One region of the Cupriavidus sp. 01L46 genome, then DNA from elsewhere that is predicted to be linked to it. Evidence: predicted binding sites of a transcription regulator. Region 1 holds the regulator's gene; each other region holds the start of a gene.
The links. Region 1 encodes FNR, which switches genes on or off when oxygen is low (the NO sensors DNR and NnrR bind a similar motif). Its sites were predicted from a motif close to TTGATNNNNATCAA; they were not measured.
Positions count from the first base shown of each region.

Region 1 (3,274 bases):
CGACGCCTGCAACCAGGTCATGGACAAGATGGCCTACCCGCGCGGGCTGATCCGCTATACGTCCGAGAACGCCATGCGCAGCGCGCTCTCCGAGACCGTGGCGCGCAAGCGCCTGGTGCGGCCGCGCACGGTGATCTACTCGGTGATATGGCTGGCGCTGGTCGCCGGCTTCATGGCCTCGCTGGCCATGCGCACGCCGCTCAAGGTCGATATCATCCGCGACCGCGGCGCGCTGGGGCGTGAGGTGGAAGGGCGCTGGATCGAGAACGTGTACCGGCTGCAGCTGATCAACACGACCGAGGCACCGATGCGCGTCGCCGTCAGCGCGGGCAGCGGCGAGCTCAAGGGCCTGGCCGTGGAATATGATCACGCTGCCGGCAACCTGGAACCCACATCCAATCGCCTGATTCCCATCCGGGTGCGCGTGCCGATCGAGTCCGCGGCGCAGGGCACGCACAAGATCGAGGTCACGGTCACCGCGGTGCCCGACGAGGGCGCGGGCAGCCATGGCGCAGAGATTCGACAGAGCACCAGCTTTATCGTGCCGCGCAATCTATGAGGCGGCGGGGACGCTGGATGCACCAATCCGTACGCAACATACGGGATCTAGATCTAGAGGAGGAGGCCAGATGACGCAGCAAAGCAATCCCTGGTGGAAGGAGCCATGGCCGTGGCTGCTGATGAGTGGGCCGTTCGTGGCCATGGTGGCCTGCGGGGTCACGATCTGGCTGGCTATGACCCACCCGGATCCACCCATTGAGGAAGGGGTGGCGCGCCACGGCCTGGTGGTCGAGAAGGCGGGCAGCGCGGCACGCCAGGCAGCGCCGGTCGCGGCGCAAGCGAGGTGATCATGAGACTACGCTGGCTGATGTGGGTGCTGTGGCCCGCTTTCCTGGTCGCCGGGCTGACCACCGCGCTGGTATTCTCCATGGTCGATCCCGGCGACCTGCGCTTCTTCGGCCAGCCGGTCGATGCATCGCGGGAGGCGGTCTACACCGTGGGCTTCCTGATCGCGTGGGTGCTGTGCGCGCTGTCGAGCGGCTTGACGCTGTACACCATGCCCACGCGGCTGGCGGACACGGACGAGCTGGAGTGATTGCGATGCGCGCCTTGCCGGTTCAGGCCAGCAGGCGCGGCATCGCGGCGTGCCGCCGCGGGCGAGGGCGGCCCGCGACGAGCACGTCAGCAGGATTTGTTGACGATCTGCTTGATCCCCACCATGTCGACCAGCTTGACGTGCCGCTGGCGGATCTGGATCAGGCCGGCTTCCGCAAAGCGCGAGAACAGGCGGCTGACGGTTTCGAGCTTGAGCCCCAGGTAGCTGCCGATTTCCTCGCGGCTCATGCGCAGCACGAACTCGGAGGCCGAATAGCCGCGCGCGGACAAGCGCTCGGACAGGTTGATCAGGAAAGCGGCAAGCCGCTCCTCGGCGCGCATCGATCCGAGTGTGATCAACATGACCTGGTCCTGCGAGATCTCCTTGCTCATCAGGCGCATGAACTGGTGCTGCAGGGAAGGCAGGACGTTGGACAACGTCTGGAGATCGCCGAAGCGCACCACGCAGACTTCGGTATCTTCCAGCGCGGTGGCATCCGACGCGTGCTGCATCTCGCCGAGGCCGTCAAGGCCGACGACTTCGCCGGGAAGGTGGAAGCCCGTGATCTGCGAGCGGCCGTCTTCCATTGTCAGGTGGGTCTTGAGCGTGCCGAAGCGGATCGCGTAGACGGCGGTGAGAGGATCGCCGAGGCGGTACAGGGTTTCGCCCTTGCGTACGCGCACCCGGTCCTGGACCAGCGTATCCATCTTTTCGAGGTCCTGCTGCGACATGCCGACGGGCAGGCAGAGCTGGCCGAGCGAGCAAGTGGAGCAGCGGGGCGACATCTCGGTAATGGGAATGGTGGTGAGCAATTGGGGCCTGTCGGTTTAGCGCAGTCAATCAAGCGCGATGTGGCAGGCGCATTGAGTTGAGAGCTTGACGTTGAGAGTCGTCGATTGGAAGCGCCATCCACATCGGCCTGGCGCGCGGGTCTTGCGGCAGTGCGCTATCTGTGCAGCGCGGCTTGCCGTGCCCGTCGTCATGTTGTGCGAGCGCGCTGGTGTGCGCGGGCGCAAGGCCTCATGTTGATAGCGCCTCTTGGAGCTGCGGGGGCGCGTTCGACGCATTTTACCGCGCCGGACGTTGCGATTGTGTGATTGGGAGGAGAAGTTGACCATAGGCGTGCTTATCAGCGTATTTACCCTGGCTTTGCTGGGCGGCGTGCACTGCGCCGCCATGTGCGGCGGGATCGCGCTGGCGGCGGAGCAGGGCGGCGTTGCGCGCGTGCCTGCCACGGTGCTCCGGCGTCCCGGCCATTGGTTGCTGGAACTGCTTGTCATGCATGCCGGGCGGCTTAGCATGTATGCGGTGCTGGGGGCCTTGCTGGGCGCCCTGGGCGCTGGCGTCTGGGGGGCGCAGTACCTGCCGCTGCAGCGCTGGCTGTTTGGGATCGGCAGTGTGATGCTGGTGTTGTCGGGCTTGTGGATGTTGCGCGGGCGCACCATGGGTACGGGTTGGCTGGAGCGGCTCGCCGCCCGTGGCGCGGGCGGCTTGCTGCGCGGCCTTGGCGCCGTCGGGGCGCGCTTGCCGGCTGCGGCCCGGGCGCAGGGGCAGGGCCRGTTGCTGCGCCGCTACGGCATGGGGCTGGCCTGGGGGCTGGTCCCGTGCGGCATGGTGTACGGCGCCCTTGCCATGGCATTGCTGGCCGGCAATGCCGCGTCGGGCGCGCTGGTGATGGCCGTGTTTGGCCTGGGCACCCTGCCGAATCTGCTGGTGATCTCGGGCCTGTCCGGCTATCTCAGGCAGCTTTCGCGGCGCCCGGCGTTGCGGGCTGGCGCTGGCCTTGCGGTGGTGGCCTTTGGCTTGGCCGGGGTGGCGCGCGCGCTGCTTTTGCCTGAGACGCTTGCCGCGCACGGATTCTGTCTGGTCTTCTGAAGCGCTGTTTCGTGGTGTATCTGTCACTTCCTTGCTGAGGTAGCTGTGCGAATCGGTTGCAGGTTTGCCAGGGAATGCCATACAATCGCAAGAACAGCGATATCGCGCAGCGTACTTCATCGTGGCATCGTCAGGTAGCATCCGCTGCTCAGGGATGCATGCCAGGAACACCAAGGCAGGCATCAGCGCCAGGGACCGTTCCCCATCCGCCGTCCGGTTCACAAGATTCGGTTCAAAAGACCAGCTACGGCAGGGCGGGGTGAAATAGGCCAGCAGGCCCGATATCCGTATTTTCTTGCACCC
Region 1 covers NZ_JBFTSF010000382.1:1,530-4,803, forward strand. The annotation lists gene ccoG (cytochrome c oxidase accessory protein CcoG) at 1-559, shown strand, start outside; gene AC1DS3_RS34830 (membrane protein) at 630-848, shown strand; gene AC1DS3_RS34835 (hypothetical protein) at 851-1,096, shown strand; gene fnr (fumarate/nitrate reduction transcriptional regulator Fnr) at 1,183-1,908, opposite strand; gene AC1DS3_RS34845 (sulfite exporter TauE/SafE family protein) at 2,207-2,971, shown strand.

Region 2 (3,274 bases), on a different contig from region 1:
TGAGCCGCGGGCGGCCCGGTGCCAGCGCTGCCGCTACCGCGCCGTGCCACCACCCATCGCCGCAAGCTGCACATACTGCGAGCCGCGCGCGCCGTGCGTGAAATCCAGCACGAAATCGCCCACGTCGACGCGGGCCTGCAGCGCGCGCCGCAGGTCAGCCGGGGTGGCCCCGCGCGGCGCGGCCAGCGCCGTGCGCACCAGCCAGGCCGCGCCAATATAGCCGGCTAGGGTGGCCGGCGAGGGGGGCTCGTCAAGGAACTGCTTCATCCGGCTCACGTGCTCCTTGACCACGCGCAGGGTCAGGTCCTGCGGCCCCGGGGCGATCTGCGTCAGCACGATGCCGCCGGTGTAGCCGGCGCCAAGAATCTCGCGTGCCGCCAGCGAATTGACCGCCGACAAGCCCACCAGGAAGCCATACCAGCCCCGCGCCGCCAGCGCGCGGCCAAGATTGCCGTAGGCCAGCGTATCGCCCGCCACGATCACCGCGGCCGGGCGCGCGGCGGCGATGCGTAGCGCCACCGCGCTGGCGTCGCTGCCCCGGCCTGCATCCAGCGTGAGTGCCTGCAGCCCCGCCTCCTGCTCGGCCTGGCGCCGCCAGGGCGTGCCGCTAGCCAGGCTGCCGGCCYCAAAATCGGGCACCACGGCCAGCACCAGCTGCTTGAGGCCATAGCTGCGCAACTGCCGGATGGCCGCATCTAGTTCGCTGCGGTAGTCGGCCCGCGTGTACCAGACGTGATCCGCCGCGAGCGACAGCCCCGACAACGGCGCCACGATCTGCACGCCGCGCCGGGCCAGCTCGGGCGAGGCGGCCAGCACCGGCAGCAGGGCATCGCTGGGGCCGAACAGCAATTCAGCCCGCTCCCCGTCGACCAGCGACAGCGCCTGCGCGGTGGCCGCGCGCGGATCGGCGTCGACCTCGCGCACCACATGCACCACGCGCGGTTCACGCGCACCGGCGTTGGCCGCATCGAACATCACTTTGGCCCCCGCCAGGTAGTCGCGCGCCAGATCGGCCTGGGCGCCGCCCCGGTCCACCAGGTGGCCGATCACCAGCGGGCGACGCGGCGGCGCCTGCGCCAGCAAGGAGGCGGGCGCCAGCATGGCGCTGCCAAGTGCGGCCAGGACCCGGCGGCGCGGCGGCCGTGCGGGGTTGGCGATCAGGGAAGAAGCGTGCATGGGAATCCGCCAGGCCAGGTGCAGAGCAATTGCAGGAATTGCAGGAATTGCATGATTGGGGAGAGCGCCGCGCAGCCTATACGGCCCAGGTGACGCTGGCATGACGCCGGGCATGTTCCGGTGCGTGGCGCGCAGCATGTCATGGGCCGCGGCTTGACCCCGGTCAACGCAGGCGCGGGCGGCGCGCCCTACGATGGGCCATCGAATCCACGACAAAGGCCGCTCCATGGCTGCGACTGCCCCCGCCCCGTTTCCCGACGCAATGTCCGTCCCCATTGCCGTATCGAGCCAATCCCGCACCTGCTCCGGCAATTGCGGCGCCGCCTGCACCGGCAAGCCGGCGGGACGGAGCGCGGCCGCGCCGGACCGGCATGCCTTGTCGGACTTTCGCGCGCTGGCGGGCCGCATGGATATCAACGGCCCGCGCTACACCTCATACCCGACGGCGGACCGCTTCCACGGCGGCTTCGGTGCGCAGGACTACCAGCAGGCGCTGGCCGATTGCGCTGCAAGCGCCACCCATGCCACCCACGCCGCCAACACGGCCAAAGCCGCCGCGCCGCTCTCGCTGTACGTGCACGTGCCGTTTTGCGAGAACATCTGCTACTACTGCGGCTGCAACAAGATCATCACCAAGGACCACCGCCGCAGCGCACGCTACGTGGACTACCTGGCGCGCGAGATGGCACTGGTGGCGCAGCAGCTCGGCACGCGGCGCGAGGTGGTGCAGTCGCACTGGGGCGGCGGCACGCCGACCTTCCTCGATCCCGCCGAGATGCGCCGCGTCATGGACGCGCTGCACCAGCATTTTCACCTGCTGCCCGAGGGCGAGCACTCGATCGAGATCGACCCGCGCCGCATCGGCGACGCGCAGATGGCGCTGCTGGCGGAACTCGGCTTCAACCGCATCAGCCTGGGCGTGCAGGATTTCGACGCCGAGGTCCAGCGCGCCATCCACCGCGTGCAATCGCTGGCAGAGACGCAGGCGGTCGTCGACGCCGCGCGCCGGCTGGGTTTCCGCTCGGTCAGCATGGACCTGATCTACGGCCTGCCGCACCAGACCACGGCGCGTTTTGCCGCCACCGTGGAGCAGGTGCTGGCGATGCGCCCGGACCGGCTCTCGGTGTACAGCTACGCGCACCTGCCGCACGTGTTCAAGCCGCAGCGGCGCATCGATGAAAGCGCACTGCCGGCCGCCGCCGAAAAACTCGACATCCTGGTCGGCACGATCGAGCAGTTGACCGGCGCGGGCTATGTCTACATTGGCATGGACCACTTCGCGCTGCCGGACGACGCACTCGCCGTGGCCCAGCGCGAGGGCCGGCTGCAGCGCAACTTCCAGGGCTATTCCACCCATGCCGGCCATGACCAGCTCGGCTTCGGCGTTTCGTCAATCGGCGCGGTGGCGGGCCGTTACGTGCAGAACGCCCGCACGCTCGATGACTACTACAGTGGCCTCGACGCCGGCGTGCTGCCGGTGATGCGCGGCTTCGCCATGCGCGACGAAGATCACTTGCGGCGCGATGTGATTGGCGCGCTGATGTGCAATGGCGTGTTGGAGTTGGCGGCGGTCGAAGCGCGCCACCGCATCGATTTTGCCGTGCACTTCGCCAACGAGCTTGCGGAGCTGGCGCGGCTGGCCGAAGACGGGCTGGTGCGCTGTGAGCCTGGCCGCATCGAGGTGACTCCGCTGGGGCGCTTGCTGGTGCGCCGCCTGGCCATGGTGTTCGACGGCTTCCTGCGCGAGGATGCCCGGCGCACGGAGCCCGCTGCCATCCGGAGCGCTGATGCGGGTACGCCTTTGCCAATGCCAACGCGCTACTCGCGCGTGGTTTGAGCCACACCGGAAAGCAAAAAGCCCGCGGCATGCCGCGGGCTTTTTGTTGAGAGCTGCTTGCGCTTACTTCGAAGCGTTGGCCATGTAGTCCACTGCGGCCATCACGTCGCCGTCGGGGCCGGCGTAGCCGCCCTTCGGCGGCATCACGCCCTTGCCCTTCAGGGCGAAGGCGTGCACGGCGTCCATGCCTTCCTTCAGGCGCGGCGCCCAGGCTGCCTTGTCGCCAAACTTCGGCGCACCGGCAACACCGGCTGCGTGGCA
Region 2 covers NZ_JBFTSF010000002.1:12,477-15,750, reverse strand. The annotation lists gene AC1DS3_RS01000 (ATP-binding protein) at 1-3, shown strand, start outside; gene AC1DS3_RS00995 (ABC transporter substrate-binding protein) at 34-1,176, opposite strand; gene hemN (oxygen-independent coproporphyrinogen III oxidase) at 1,583-3,013, shown strand; gene AC1DS3_RS00985 (c-type cytochrome) at 3,077-3,274, opposite strand, start outside.
Region 2: hemN (oxygen-independent coproporphyrinogen III oxidase) is a predicted target of FNR. The motif match lies at 1,330-1,343, and genes of this name have one in related genera.

Region 3 (3,274 bases), on a different contig from region 1:
GCCAGCCTGACGCTCGCTGGCTGCTTGCGTTACCCGCATGCATCGGGCCATCTCGTTCGCACCGCGACGATCGCCGCCTGCCTTGCCGATCTGCTCGGGCTGGATGCGGCGCACTGCGAGCGCATACGGCTCGTCACGCCGGCGCACGACGTGGGCAAGCTCGCCATCCCCGATGCCATTCTGCTCAAACCTGGCAAGCTGCTCCCTGAAGAGCGGCAGGTGATCGAGCGGCATGCCGAGATCGGCGCGAACATACTTGCGGGCAGCGCGGACGCGCTGATGCGTCTGGCGGCGCAAGTCGCGCACCATCACCATGAGCGTTTCGATGGCACGGGCTATCCACGCGGCCTGGCCGGCAAGGAGATCCCGCTGGCCGCGCGTATCGTGGCGCTGGCCGACGCCTTCGATGCCATGACGGAGTCGCGCTGCTATCGTCCCGGCATGAGCGACGACGATGCGTTGTCGATTGTCTCGGCAGGTTCCGGCACGCATTTCGACCCGGGCGTGGCGAGCGTTTTTCTCGCCAACATCCCGCAGATACTGCAGAGCCGGCAATCAGCGCAAGCGCTGCTTGATGCTGGCCCGGAGCTGGCCGTGGTCGCGCGCTTCTATGGCTTGAATCGCAACGCATTGCGGCAGATCCCGCGCCCAGCCAGAGCCTGACGCGGTATCAGCCGCGCGCTCGTTGTGCGGTGGCGTGCCGTTCCGCGTTTCGTCAGAAGCGGTAGCCCACACCCATGCTGAACAGCCACGGGTCCAGGCTCACGTTCGAGACCTTCACGCCGGCCGCCTTCACATCGCTCGACAGCCACACCTTCTTGACGTCGGCATTGAGGAACCAGTTCTTGGTGAGCTTGTAGTCCATGCCGATCTGCAGGGCCGGCGCCACGCTCCAGCTATCGAGCGACAGCGAATTGTTGGCAATGTCGGCGCCCCAGATGCGCGTGAAGTTCAGGCCGGCGCCGATATACGGGCGGAAGGTGCCGTTGGGAATGAAGTGATACTGCACCAGCAGCGTCGGCGGCAGATGGGTGAAGGAGCCGATCTTGTTGCCATCCAGGTAGACGTTCTGCTTCTGCGGCACGGTCAGCACCAGCTCGGCGGCGATGTGCGGCGTGAAGAAGTAGGTGACATCGAGTTCCGGAATCCACTTGTTGTTGACCGTGATGCGGTCCGAGGCGCCAACGCCGCCGATCGGGTCGGACTTGCCGGCCATGTCGAGATAGGTGCCGCGCAGGCGCACCATCCAGTTGCCCTGCGCTTCATCGGCAGCAGCAGCGGGCGTTGCGGCAACGGCGCTGAGCACGGCAAGGGTAGCAATGGCGGTGGTGCACAGACGGGTAGGCAGGTGCTTCTTCATGATGGTTGGCTCGTGTTTTAGGAAACTTCACGCACAGTGTGGCGCAGCGTTTCCGGTCGAGCCTTGACCGAGAGCAAGAAGATGGGCATCGGTGGCGCGCACACGCGCATGCGTCGCCGCGTTGCGACAGTCCCCGCTCGCGCCGGGGTGCTTGCGCGCGAGCCGCGCAGCGCGCTTTCGCATTTCCAATCCCGGGCCGGGCTTCTAAGGACATGCGCAAATATTCGTGGCAGCAAGTTTGCGCCCGCTTTACGCTGTGCACACAGTCAAGCAACGAGCATGTCGTGGGCGTCCCGCAAGGGCGTCTTTCCGGGTGTGCCCCGTGGGGGCGGGGCACACCGGTTTTTCTGCGCCGAGGCCTTGGGTCCGGACGCGGGCGGCATCAATCGGCCAGGGCTTGCTCGCGCCGCGGCTGGCCGGCTGCACGCAGGTGGCGGTTCACGCCCGACACCACGGCCTTGAGCGATGCCGTGACGATACTGGCGTCGATGCTGGCGCCGAAGCCCGTGGCGGAGTCTCCTACCCGCACTTCCACATAGCAGGCCGCGGCAGCATTGGCGCCGCTTGACAGCGCGTGCTCGTGGTAATCCATCACGCGCACCGGCATGTCCAGCGCACCCTTGAGGCCGCTGACAAACGCATCGATCGGGCCGTTGCCCCGGCCGCGCGCGCTGAGCGCTTCGCCATCGCGCAGCAGCGCCACTTCGATCTCAACCTGGCCGTCGCTGCCGGACACCATCTGGTGGCCCACATAGCGCAGCGGCGCCTCATCTTCGAGATACTCGCGCTTGAACAAGCCATACAAGTCATCGGCGCTGGCTTCGAGCCCGCTCTCGTCGGTCATCGACTGCACCGCGCGGCTGAACTCGATCTGCAGGCGGCGCGGCATATAGATGCCGTGCACCTGTTCGAGCAGGTAAGCCATGCCGCCCTTGCCGGACTGGCTGTTCACGCGGATCACCGCATCGTAGCTGCGGCCAAGGTCGGCCGGATCGATCGGCAGGTAAGGCACCTCCCAGATCGCATCCGCCTTCTGCTGCGCGAAGCCCTTGCGAATCGCATCCTGGTGCGAGCCGGAGAAGGCCGTGAAGACGAGGTCGCCCACATACGGGTGGCGCGGATGCACGGGGAGCTGGTTGCAATCCTCCACGCACTGGCGCACTTCATCGATGTCGGAAAAATCGAGCCCGGGGTCCACGCCCTGCGTGTAGAGATTCAGCGCCAGCGTCACCAGGTCGACATTGCCGGTGCGCTCGCCATTGCCAAACAAGCAGCCTTCCACGCGATCGGCGCCGGCCATCACGGCAAGTTCGGCGGCTGCCACCGCGGTGCCACGGTCATTATGCGGGTGCACCGACAGTACGATGTCCGCGCGCCGTGCAAGATGCCGGTGCATCCATTCGATCTGGTCGGCGAAGATATTGGGCGTGCTGCATTCCACCGTGGTCGGCAGGTTGAGAATGAGCGGGCGCGTGGCGCTAGGCTGCCAGATCGCGGATACCGCATCGCAAACCTCGAGCGAGAAATCCAGCTCGGTCATGCTGAAGGTCTCGGGCGAGTATTCGTAGCTCCATGCCGTCTCGGGCATGCCGTCGGTCAGCGCCTTGATCAGGCGGGTGCCCGCCAGCGCGATCTCCTTGACCTCCTCGCGGCTTGCACCAAACACGATGCGGCGAAACGCAGGGGCGATGGGGTTGTAGAGATGCACCACGGCGCGCGCGGCGCCGCGCACGGATTCGATGGTGCGCTGTATCAGGTCTTCGCGCGCCTGGGTCAGCACCACGATGGTCACGTCGTCCGGGATGCGGTCTTCCTCGATCAGCATCCGCACGAAATCGAAATCGGTCTGCGAGGCAGAGGGAAACGCCACCTCGATCTGCTTCAGCCCGATCTTGACCAGCTGCTCGAAGAAGC
Region 3 covers NZ_JBFTSF010000001.1:188,964-192,237, forward strand. The annotation lists gene AC1DS3_RS00815 (HD-GYP domain-containing protein) at 1-663, shown strand, start outside; gene AC1DS3_RS00820 (OmpW/AlkL family protein) at 716-1,360, opposite strand; gene leuA (2-isopropylmalate synthase) at 1,743-3,274, opposite strand, start outside.
Region 3: AC1DS3_RS00820 (OmpW/AlkL family protein) is a predicted target of FNR. The motif match lies at 1,424-1,437, and genes of this name have one in related genera.